2 regions of the Jeotgalibacillus haloalkalitolerans genome follow, and region 2 is predicted to be linked to the other one. Evidence: predicted binding sites of a transcription regulator. Region 2 holds the regulator's gene; the other holds the start of a gene.

Region 1 (6,232 bases), 260 kb from region 2:
CAGGCCATTTTTGAATTCCAGACGATGATTGCAGAACTCACAGGAATGGACGTTGCAAACTCCTCAATGTATGACGGAGGCACATCGTTTGCTGAAGCTGCAATGCTATCAGCCGGTCAGACTAAGCGGAAGAAAGTGCTCGTATCAGGAGCCGTTCATCCTGAATCAAAAGCGGTTCTTGAAACATATGCAGCCGGTCAGCATATTGAAGTCGTAACAGTCCCTGAAAAAGATGGCGCAACGGATCTTGATGCATTAAAAGGTTTAATGTCCGATGAGATCGCTGCAGTCATGGTACAGTACCCGAACTTCTTCGGACAGATCGAAAGACTCGATCAGATTGAGGAATTAGCACACGGGCAAAAAGCAATGTTTGTTGTATCTTCCAATCCTCTGTCACTTGGTGCGCTGACACCGCCAGGCGATTTTGGTGCAGACATTGTTGTTGGTGACGCACAGCCATTCGGTCTTCCACAGTCATTCGGCGGTCCGCACTGCGGCTATTTTGCAGTGACCAAAAAGCTCATGCGAAAAGTACCAGGACGTCTTGTCGGTGAAACAAATGATGAAGAAGGTCAGCGCGGATATGTATTGACACTTCAGGCACGCGAGCAGCATATCAGAAGAGACAAAGCAACTTCAAATATCTGTTCTAACCAGGCCCTGAATGCATTAGCTTCCTCTGTTACGATGACAGCTCTCGGCAAGCAGGGGATTAAAGAAATTGCACACCAGAACCTGCAGAAAGCTGCATACGCAAAGAAGCAGCTTCAGGCAGCCGGCTTGAGCGTTGTAAACGGTGGATATACATTCAATGAATTTGTTGTGGAGCTTAAACAGCCGGTATCAGAAGTCAATAAAGCCCTGATGGAGAAAAACATCATTGGCGGATATGATCTTGGAAGAGACTTTGACAACCGTCAGAATCAGATGCTCATTGCAGTGACGGAACAGAGAACTAAAGAAGAAATTGATCAATTGGCAGAGGAGCTGAAACAATATGCGTAATGAAAACCAGCCGCTAATTTTTGAATTGTCACGTGAAGGAAGAATCGGTTACAGCCTGCCTGAGCTTGATGTGCCGGAATCAAACATTGAGGGACTGCTGCCTGAGGGTTTTGCGCGAAAGGAAGCACCTGAGCTGCCGGAAGTATCAGAACTTGATATTATGCGTCATTATACAGCACTGTCTAAGCGTAATCACGGTGTAGATTCAGGATTTTACCCGCTTGGCAGCTGTACAATGAAATATAACCCGAAAGTAAATGAAGCGGTTGCGCGTTATGCAGGGTTTGCCCATATTCACCCGCTTCAGGATGAAAGTACAGTACAGGGCGCAATGGAAATGATGTATGACCTGCAGGAGCATCTTGTAGAGATTACCGGTATGGATGAAGTGACACTTCAGCCTGCTGCAGGTGCACACGGAGAGTGGACCGGCCTGATGATGATCAGAGCTTTCCACGAGGCAAATGGTGATTTTAACCGTACAAAAGTCATTGTACCGGACTCTGCACACGGGACGAATCCGGCTTCTGCGACAGTTGCAGGCTTTGAAACGGTCACAGTTAAGTCAAATGAAAACGGTCTTGTTGACCTTGAAGACTTAAAGAGGGTAGTGGATGATCAGACAGCTGCACTGATGCTGACGAATCCGAATACACTCGGTCTTTTCGAAGAAGATATTCTTGAAATGGCTTCTATCATTCATGATGCCGGCGGAAAGCTGTATTATGATGGTGCAAACCTGAATGCTGTTCTTGCTAAAGCACGTCCTGGAGATATGGGCTTTGATGTTGTTCACTTAAATCTTCATAAAACATTCACCGGTCCTCACGGCGGTGGTGGTCCAGGCTCAGGTCCGGTTGGCGTGAAAAAGGATTTGATTCCATACCTGCCAAAGCCTGTCCTTGTTAAAACTGAAGAAGGCTATACATTTGACTATAACCGCCCGGATTCAATCGGCCGTGTAAAACCTTACTACGGTAACTTCGGCATCAACGTACGTGCATATACGTATATCAGAACGATGGGTCCTGATGGGTTAAAGGCAGTAAGTGAAAATGCGGTCATTAATGCAAACTATATGATGAGAAGACTGGCTGAGTATTTTGATCTGCCTTATGACAGACATTGTAAGCACGAATTCGTTATCAGTGGAAAGCGTCAGAAAAAGCTTGGTGTCCGTACGCTGGATATTGCAAAGAGACTGCTTGACTTCGGGTTCCATCCGCCAACTATCTATTTCCCGATTAACGTTGAGGAATGTATGATGATTGAGCCGACTGAAACTGAATCAAAAGAAACACTTGATTCATTTATTGAAGCCATGATCCAGATTGCAAAAGAAGCGGAAGAAAACCCTGAAATTGTTCAGGAAGCACCGCATACGACTGTAATCAGCCGTCTTGATGAGACACAGGCAGCACGTAAGCCGGTTCTCAGATATATGAAAAAAGAACCGGTAGAAGTTTAAAATAAGAAGAGCCTCCTGATCTGATCAGGAGGCCTTTCTCTTTTCGAGTAAACACTGTATGCTTATTTACGCTTAATTTTACCTGTCCACTTTTTAAATCCACCCTGCAGCTGATAAAGGTCTTTTACGCCTTTTTTGTGTAACAGCTGTGCTGCACGGCCGCTTCTCATTCCATTCTGGCAGTAAATATAAACCGGCTTATCAGCGCGGATTTCGCCAAGTCGCATTTTCAATTGTGACAATGGAATATTTCTTGCTCCTAAAATATGACCCCCGTCATATTCTTTCTGCTCACGGACATCGATCAGCTGTGCTTTACGGTAACCTGCCTTGAATTCTTCTTCAGTTAATGTCTTCAGAATTTTTTTCTGTCTGAAGTAAGTGAAAACTGAATAAAGAATGATTGCAGCAAGCACAATGATCAGTACATATAATGACTCCAAGTTTTTAACCCCTTTCTATCTCACACTATTCTTTATTATAGTAGCCGGCTCTCATAAGTTCAAAGAAAATTATCAGTTTTGTGAGCAGTTTTTGACAAGTTCATGGACATTACTTGATGAAAAAGAACAAGTATGAAATCATTTCAAAATGACAAATTTCCAATATGTTTTCTTAAATTCTCTAACCATTTGTCTGTTTTTCTCTGTTTATTGGATTTGACAAAGATTTTGTAATTGACACAAAAAACTATATATTGTATGGGTTTAAAAAACCCGAACACAATATGTTGTGTTTTTTGGTTTGAGGGTTTATATTATTGGTAATACATACAGTAGTTAAGTTCTTAACGTGCTGTTTATTAAAGATATATGTCGAAAGGGGAAATGGAAGTGGCCCAGGTATCAGCTTCAGCGCCAGCATTAAATAAAGAAAAACTAAATGAGGACATTCAGTCGTTCGAGGTGGTTCATCCGATCACAGAAGACATGACTTTGACGCATAAAGGTGTATCAAGGCTTGTTATGCTCGACCGTTATGCGTTCAAGGACACTGAAAAGAAAACATTAAGTGAAGGGGATTTTGTCGTATTGACGATCAGGGAAGATCCCAAATTTCCGGCACGCGGTCTTGGCTTTATCAAAGAAATTGACTGGGAAAAAGGTGTCGCTTCAGTACAGGTGGAAGATGAGTTCAAAAATTCACTGGATACACCAAAAGAAATTGAATCAGGCATTGTTGTGAGATCACTTGATGTCATCGAAAAGCCGCTTGAAGTTTACTATGAGCAGATTGCACGCAGAAATGCCACAGGCCTTGCATCTGTCGAAAAAACAGCTGATTTGCAGAAAGAATGGACTGAAAAATTTTATCAGGAACTTTCAAGTATGCGATTTGTACCGGCCGGCCGCGTATTATACGGAGCAGGTGCAAAAACGGATGTGACGTTCTTCAACTGTTACGTAATGCCGTTTATACAGGACTCAAGAGAAGGTATATCAGATCACCGTAAGCAGGTCATGGAGATCATGAGCCGCGGCGGCGGCGTTGGAACAAACGGTTCTACACTGAGACCAAGAAATACGCTTGCAAGAGGTGTAAATGGTAAATCATCAGGTTCTGTATCATGGCTTGATGATATTGCAAAGCTGACTCATCTTGTTGAACAGGGTGGTTCAAGACGTGGTGCACAAATGATTATGCTCTCAGATTGGCACCCCGATATTATTGAATTTATTATTTCTAAAATGCAGAATCCAAGAATTTTGAGATTCCTGCTTGAAACAACAAACGACGACTTTATTAAGAAAATTGCACAGGAAAAGCTTAAGTTCACGCCGCTGACTGAGCAGGAAGCTGCGATGTACCAAAGCATAGTCAACTACGAAAGTATTGAAGGCTATGGTGGATTTAATCAGGAAATTATTGATGACGCGAAGCAGAAACTTGCAGAAGGCGGTAACTACTCCGTTCACAACCCGGAATTCCTGACTGGTGCAAATATTTCTGTCTGTCTGACGGATGACTTTATGAAAGCTGTGGATGAGGATCAGGACTATGCACTGAGATTCCCGCATGTAGAAGCGTACTCTAAAGAAGAAATGGCCCGTTATAATTCAGAGTGGCATGAAATCGGGGATGTGCGGAAGTGGGAAGCACAGGGCAATAAAGTCAGAACATATCGCACAATCAAGGCAAAAGAGCTTTGGAACCTGATCAATATCTGTGCAACTTATTCTGCAGAGCCAGGCATTTTCTTTATTGATAATGCGAACGACATGACAAATGCAAAAGCATACGGCCAGCAGGTTGTAGCTACAAATCCGTGTGGAGAACAACCACTTGCACCATTTTCCGTCTGTAACCTTGCTGCTGTTAACCTTGCAGAGTTTGCAGATAAGAAAAACAAAACAGTGCGTTTTGACAAGCTGAGAGAAACAGTTGCAACAGGTGTAAGAATGCAGGACAACGTCATTGATGCTACACCTTATTTTCTTGAAGAGAATAAGAAACAGGCGCTTGGGGAGCGTCGTGTAGGTCTTGGTGTAATGGGTCTTGCAGATCTTCTGATTTATTGTGAAAAAGAATACGGTTCAGAAGAGGGAAATCAATTAGTAGATCAAATATTTGAAACAATCGCAGTAACTGCTTATGAAACGTCAGTTGAACTGTCAAAAGAGCGTGGTTCATTCCCGTTCCTTGAAGGTGAAACAGAGGAAGAGACGAAGCGTCTGAGAGAAGCATTTATTCATTCAGGCTATATGAAAAAAATGCCTGAACATGTAAGACAGGCGATTCTTGAAAGCGGCATCCGTAATTCACACTTACTGACTGTCGCGCCAACAGGCAGTACGGGTACAATGGTTGGTGTTGCAACCGGTCTTGAACCTTACTTCTCTTACACATATTACAGAAGTGGCCGCCTTGGTAAATTTATTGAAGTAAAAGCGGATATTGTTAAAGAATATCTTGAATTGAATAATAAAACTGAAGAAGATGAGCTGCCTTCATTCTTCGTAACAGCAATGGAGCTTGCACCTGAAGCACATGCTGATACCCAGTGTGTCATTCAGAGATGGATTGACAGTTCAATTTCCAAAACTGTAAATGCGCCAAAAGGCTATTCAGTTGAACAGGTTGAAAGCGTATATGAGAGACTGTACCGTGGTGGAGCAAAAGGCGGAACAGTATATGTTGACGGAAGCCGTGACAGCCAGGTGCTGACATTAAAGGCTGAGGAAAACAAAGAAGAAAAGCCGAGAGAAAAGCAGAATGTTGTGTTGATTGATACGATTCAGGATCTGCGCTCAACAAACGTCACAATCGGTTCAGAAATAGGGAATACATGCCCTGTCTGCCGTAAAGGAACAGTTAAGGAGATCGGCGGCTGTAACACATGTACAAACTGTAACGCACAGTTGAAATGCGGATTGTAATGTATTGATTTAGGCCCGGACAATGTCCGGGCCTAAATTGTTGTTAAAAATAAAAACACCTGATTGCTCAGGTGCTTAAAGTGTCATGCGCTTTTTCTTTTTACCTTTTTTGCCTTCAATCACAGTCAGCTTCGGCCCATTCAATCTGGCTGCACTGGCTTTTTTGGCCGGTTTTCTTTGAGCGGGCTGAATCTTTCTGACCTTTGAAGATTTTGCCTGTTTAGCAGGCTGATATTTCTTTTTAGACTGACGGACAGCTTTCTTATATGCATTGTTTTCCTGACTATTGCCTCTGCGTGAAATCACAAAGCGGTAAATACCATAAATCGCAGCGGCGAGCAGTGCGTAAGTCAGGATCGTTCTGAGCAGTGAACCGGGT
Region 2 (6,232 bases):
AGCCTTTTCCCACATTTCATTGTCATCAAAGTACTTTTCAGTATCTTCAGGATCACGATAAGACAGACGGAATTTATATTCATGTAAACCGAAGTCTTTATATACTTCTTCGATCAGACGCACAACACGCTGGAATTCTTCTTTAATCTGATCAGGACGGGCAAAGATATGCGCATCATTCAGCGTCATCGCACGTACACGCTGAAGTCCTGACAGTGCACCGGACATTTCATAGCGGTGCATAAGCCCGAGCTCTGCAATTCTGATCGGCAGTTCACGGTAACTGTGAATATCCTGCTTATACACCATCATATGGTGCGGGCAGTTCATCGGACGGAGGACAAGTGTTTCGTTATCCATCTCCATTGGCGGGAACATACCTTCTTCATAGTGATCCCAGTGACCGCTTGTTTTATAAAGCTCTGCGCTTCCAAGTGCCGGTGTATAGACGTGATCATAGCCAAGTGAAATTTCCTTATCTACAATATAACGTTCAATTGTACGGCGGATTGTTGCGCCTTTTGGCAGCCAGATTGGAAGGCCCTGACCTACCAGCTGTGAGCTTGTGAAAAGTTCAAGCTCTTTACCGATTTTGCGGTGATCACGCTGCTTTGCTTCTTCAAGCATTTCCAGGTGGTGATCCAGATCTTCCTTTTTGAAGAAAGCTGTTCCGTAAATTCGCTGAAGCATTTTATTATCACTGTCACCTCTCCAGTAGGCACCGGCTACACTTAACAGCTTGAACTCCTTAATATGCTTTGTTGACGGAACGTGAATCCCGCGGCAAAGGTCAAAGAATTCTCCCTGCTTATAAATTGTCACGTCTTCCTCTGAAGGAATTGCATCGATCAGCTCAAGCTTGTATGGGTCATTGATCTCTTTAAAACGGCTGACTGCTTCCCCGCGGCTGACAACTTCGCGTTCCACGTTAATATTATCACCAGTAATTTTTTTCATTTCCTTTTCGATTCGCGGAAGATCTTCAGTGGAGATTGATGATTCAGTGTCTATATCATAGTAGAATCCACCTTCAATCACAGGACCTACACCGAATTTTGCATCTGGATACAGACGTTTTACTGCCTGTGCCATCAGATGGGCTGCACTGTGTCGCATAACTTCAAGTGATTCTTCGTCATCCGGTGTCAGAATGGCAACTTCTGCATCCTGCTCAAGCGGTGTACGAAGGTCCAGCAGCTGACCGTTTACTTTACCGGCAACAGCTTTCTTTTTGAGTCCTGAAGAAATAGATGATGCGATTTTTTCAACTGTGATCCCTTTTGGATACTCCTTGCTGTTTCCATCAGGAAAAGTTACTTTAATTTGTTCTTCCATGTTGTACACTCCCTTATTTAAAATTTTGCATACAAAAAACCCCATCCCTGGTAAAGGGACGGAGTTATGATAACCCGCGGTTCCACCCTTCTTTCTGAACAAACGTCCAGAATCTCTGGTTCAGCTAACGGGCTGCATCCGGTACAAATTACTGCAATGTTCACTCGTACGGCTCAAGGGTGGTAAATACATTCTGCTTCATAAGAGGATTTCAGCCGGTGTCCTCTCTCTCTTGTAATCAGCTTCAAATGATTCGTGTCCCTGTCAGTGCCTTTAATTATAAATTGTTTTGATAAGAGTCATTTTAGAGTAGGTTTGGTATAAAAGCAAGTTAAATTTTGAAACTCAGACGCCGACTCTCCGTTTCAGGCGGATGCTTTCCGGACGGCGGTCGCCGGGCCAGGCTTCGCCTGCGGGATCTCAGCTGTCCCGCTAATCGTCCCGGAGTCACCGCCTTCCACTTCGAGTCACGCTGTGCTTAATACATTAATGACTTTAGTATATTGTAAGCAACAATCTCAACGCACAGAATTCCGTTAAGCATTCCGCTTATTCTTCCCCTTCATCTCAACAGGGATTGATAAAAACTTAATTCTCTCCATAATTCTTGCAGCTTTGATCGGTTCTTCCTCACCACGCTGTGAATAGGTCAGGTGGTGTTCAAGTCCGTTATAATCGAAATTTGAACTGAAAAAAGTTGGAAGGCCTTCTGCCATCCGGTACTGCAGAATGGTACCAAGCACCTCGTCACGCGCCCAGCTTGAAAGCGATTCTGCTCCAATATCGTCCAGCATCAGAATCGATGATTTTTTCACCGCATCCACTTTTCCTGCGAATGACTGATCTCCAAGGGACTGTTTCATTTCCTTCAGAAATTCCGGGAAATAAAGAATAAAACTTGCTTTATTCTGTTTTTTCAGCTCGTTGGCGATTGCCCCCAGCAAGTAGCTTTTCCCAACACCAAATTTACCGTATAAGTATAGACCTTTATAATGCTCAGGATCTGAGACAAGCTGACTGACAATGTCTTCAGCCATTTGCAAAGCTTTCATTCTTGTCGGGTTATCAACATCAACCTGATCAAAAGTTGCATTTAAGACATCCTTCGGGACATACATACTCTGCACCAGCTTTTCAGTATTGCGCTGCTCCTGTGCTGCGATCTGTCTTGGGCACGGGGCATATTGCATATCGATATAGCCATTTTGAATGATCAGCTTCGGTTCATAGCCTTTCATCGTGTTTTTACATTCTGCCAGGCTTGGACAGTCTGCACATTTTCTTGAACGGGTCATAAATTCATATAATTTGATCATGCCCTGATCAGCGGCATTTGGTGCCAATAGCTGAGCGTTCGCTTGCAGAAAGTTTTGTATTTCAGCATTTGCCGCAATTTCTTTTTTCATCATTTCATATCTTCGTTGAAAATCGTTTGACCCCGAAATACGCCTGATTGTCCGGTTGATCGGATCCATTACTCTTCACCTGCCTTGCGCTTTTTCAATTCACGTTCTTTTAAATATCGTTCACGTTCCTTAAGAAATTCAGGGTCCTCTGCTTCCTCTGTATCATCTGCAGAGGTAAACCAGTCAGGAAGCTTTTCTTTCCGTATCGTTTTTTCTTTTCTTGAAGACTTGCTTCCGCCCGACTTTTTCCACGTCAAATAATTCTTATGTTCTTTCTTCGCTTCAGCCATCGCTTCTTCAGCTGTTTTAATGCCGATCCTTACCCATTGTGAAGCAATCTGCTCTGTAAAGCCTTTTGTCAGCTTCATGTTTGTCCGCAGAAGAACAAACTGAATTAACACATTGATCACTTCATCAGGCAGCTTTTTTTCATGGATCAGATGATCGATCAGCTCAAGCTCTGCATTTGAAGGCTTGACACCTTTTGAGGCATCAATCAGCACCTGTACAGGTGAGCTCTTTTTCAGATACTGAAGTGTCTGATCTTCTGAATCAGGGAGCTTTTGAGCCGCCTGCGTCTGTTCAGCAAAATGCTTTAAAGCAGGTAACGCTGAATTGGTTTTGAGCTGGAAAGAATCACGGCATGCTTTCCTCAGGGCGGCAGTATCAATCTTATCTTCCTCTGTTACTGAAGAGAGGATTGGACTTTTCATTTCCTGCTCCGATAATCCGTATAGCAGTGACAGTTTGACAATCAGCTGCTTCACATCATAAGTCAGTGTTTTTCTGGGCACCATTGCTTCTGATAACCCTGCATATAGCGCATGGAAATCAAACGCCTTAAAATCAGCAGCCACCCCTCTGCTTTCACCCTTAAAAGTGAGTGATTTGCCATCCTCCACTTTCTCCGGCATATGAGGAGCAATATTTGCATCTGAGTAAAAAACGTCCTGAAATGAGCGGGTAACTTCCTCATATGACTGAAGGTTATCATATGAAACCGTAAACCTTTTTTTCAGTCTCTGGAACTGGCTTGCACCAATCTGCCTGTATAAAAAAACGCTGAGCATCGGATCCTCAAAAAATGCCTTGGCACTGAGTGGCGGCTGAACCTGATAAGCATATGATTTTTTGTCACCTGTCTTCAGATAAGTTTTCAGCAGACCCATTCCTTCAAGTCTGATTCTTGCCTGAAAAATACGTTCAAGCGGCACTGACATAAGATCCATTAACGTTTTATGTGTGCGCGGCTCTCCCTCCAGCTGATAGCGCTCAACTTCAAGCCATAATAAGTGATAAAGGCTGATCGCATCTGCTCCAAGAAGAGGCTGGTACAAAAATGACACCAGCTCTCTGTCATGTTCACTTAACTGTCCATTCAGCTGAACTTTATATTCATCTGAGGGCTGTATTTCTTTCCATAAACTCGTCATAAACTCAGACCTTTCATCTTTCCAAATCTACAAAAAAAGAGCAGCTGACTGCTCTCTATTTTCTTTCTTTATTCAACAGTTCTTTCATTTCCTCTATGAAAACATTTAAGTCTTTAAATTCCCGGTAAACAGACGCAAATCTTACATAAGCAACCTCATCTACTGATGAAAGTCTATCCATCACCATTTCTCCAATATCGACTGAAGGAATTTCTGAAATCCCCTGACTGCGAAGCTCTCTTTCAATATCAGATGCAATCTGTTCAAGCTTCTCAAATGGGACAGGCCGCTTTTCACAAGCTTTAATCAAGCCCCGCAGAATTTTGTCTCTGCTGAACTGTTCGCGGATTCCGTCTCTTTTTACCACAATCAGCGGAATCTCTTCAACTTTTTCAAAGGTTGTAAAGCGATACTGACAATCTTCACATTCTCTTCTTCGCCGGATCGACTTTCCATCATCGACTTGTCTGGAATCGATCACTCTTGTTGCGTTTTCATGGCAGGATGGACATTTCATTTCACCAGCTCCACATCGAATCTATTTCCTCTAATGATACTGAAAAAAAGCCGAAATCACAAGGATTCCTCTTACTTTTCAGCCTCCCTCATTTCTTTTGCAAGTGCCTGATAGCACGTTGCAATTTCTTCTTTTAATTTCGGGTAAGCTCCGCCGACAACCATCTGGTCAGTAGACGCTTTCAAATCGAGTGCTGTATGCATCGGTCTTGTACTGACAACGGTTGCAATTAAAAACATTTTAGGACTCTTAGTGCGGGTGATCATAATTTCCCCATGATCTTTTGATTCTGATGAGATTTCATACCCGTCACCCGAAAAATATCTTTTCACTTCATCATATACTTTGTCGAATGATACTTTATAATATCTTGTTTCAAGCTCTTTTTCCTGATGCTTATCTGCCGTTTCACATTCCTGGCTGAACCTTTTAAAAACTCCTTTTAACTTGGCCAACGTGATTCCTCCTCAAGTGTCTATACCTTTAGTTTATCAGATTACATAGAAAATAAAAAAAGAGATGCGAAAATGCACCTCTTTTGTCATATTAACCTGCGTGAACAGTTGATTGTGGTACTTTAACAGGTCCCATACCACGCGGCACTTCAATCGTTTCACGAGTCTCAGCACCAAGTGATTCAGCGATATGATTCGCCGCAACATTTGGATCAAGATCTCCACATGTGTATACATCTATACTCGCATAGCCGTGTTCAGGGAAGCTGTGAATCGTTAAGTGTGATTCTGAAATGATCACGACTCCACTTACACCCTGCGGCGCAAATTTATGAAATGCAACTTCTCTAACTTCAGCACCTGATTTCAGTGCAGCATCTACGAATGTTTGTTCAATTAATTCCATGCTGTTCAACTTTTCAAAGTCACAGCCCCATAATTCCGCTATTACATGACGACCCATTGTTTCCATTGATCGTTCCCCCTTACTGAAAATTTGAACTTACCCGGTTAATCAGACCCTACTGCCACGGGGGAAAGTTAGTCCAATGAGGTCCTAACCCTTTAAGCAGAAGTTATGTTGTGTGAACCGGAATAAGATCACGAAAATCAGTATAAGGTTTTTTGAATGATTTTGCAATGATTTGTTTTTATTTAGAGATATTTCTGCTTTGTTATTAAGGCCGGGCGGTGAGCCCCTCCGGCTTCGCCGTATGGTCTGACCTGTCCCTTTCCGCCGCCTTCTGCTCCGGTCACCCTAATTGCAAATTTAAAGAAGTTAAAACAACAGTGCTTTATTACTCTGTCTCCCAACTTTATAGAGAATTTCCTAGTGTGTAACTGAGCGTAAGGCGGCGACTCCGGGACGATTAGAGGGAAGCTGAGACCCCGCAGGCGCTCTCGCCGAGGAGGCTCAGCAACCTCCGTCCGGAAAGCGTCCGCCTGAAGTGTAGTGCAACGATTTAAAAAGACCAAGACATAATGTCCTGGTCTCATAATGTATTTACGTCTTTGAATTATGAAGCAGTTACTTCTCTCTGTGATTGTTCCATCTGTTTTGCAAGGTGCTGAACAAGATCTACAACA

The links. Region 2 encodes NrdR, which represses ribonucleotide reductase genes. Its sites were predicted from a motif close to AACACNATATATNGTGTT; they were not measured.
Region 1: UFB30_RS07835 (vitamin B12-dependent ribonucleotide reductase) is a predicted target of NrdR. The motif match lies at 3,196-3,213, and genes of this name have one in related genera.

The regions. Positions count from the first base shown of each region.
Region 1 covers NZ_JAXQNN010000002.1:573,594-579,825, reverse strand. The annotation lists gene gcvPA (aminomethyl-transferring glycine dehydrogenase subunit GcvPA) at 1-1,008, shown strand, start outside; gene gcvPB (aminomethyl-transferring glycine dehydrogenase subunit GcvPB) at 1,001-2,476, shown strand; gene UFB30_RS07840 (rhodanese-like domain-containing protein) at 2,539-2,919, opposite strand; gene UFB30_RS07835 (vitamin B12-dependent ribonucleotide reductase) at 3,310-5,853, shown strand; gene UFB30_RS07830 (SA1362 family protein) at 5,929-6,232, opposite strand, start outside.
Region 2 covers NZ_JAXQNN010000002.1:832,157-838,388, forward strand. The annotation lists gene thrS (threonine--tRNA ligase) at 1-1,335, opposite strand, end outside; T-box leader at 1,387-1,612, opposite strand; gene dnaI (primosomal protein DnaI) at 1,872-2,810, opposite strand; gene UFB30_RS09290 (replication initiation and membrane attachment family protein) at 2,810-4,174, opposite strand; gene nrdR (transcriptional regulator NrdR) at 4,230-4,691, opposite strand; gene UFB30_RS09300 (hypothetical protein) at 4,763-5,146, opposite strand; gene speD (adenosylmethionine decarboxylase) at 5,238-5,618, opposite strand; gene UFB30_RS09310 (glyceraldehyde-3-phosphate dehydrogenase) at 6,163-6,232, opposite strand, start outside.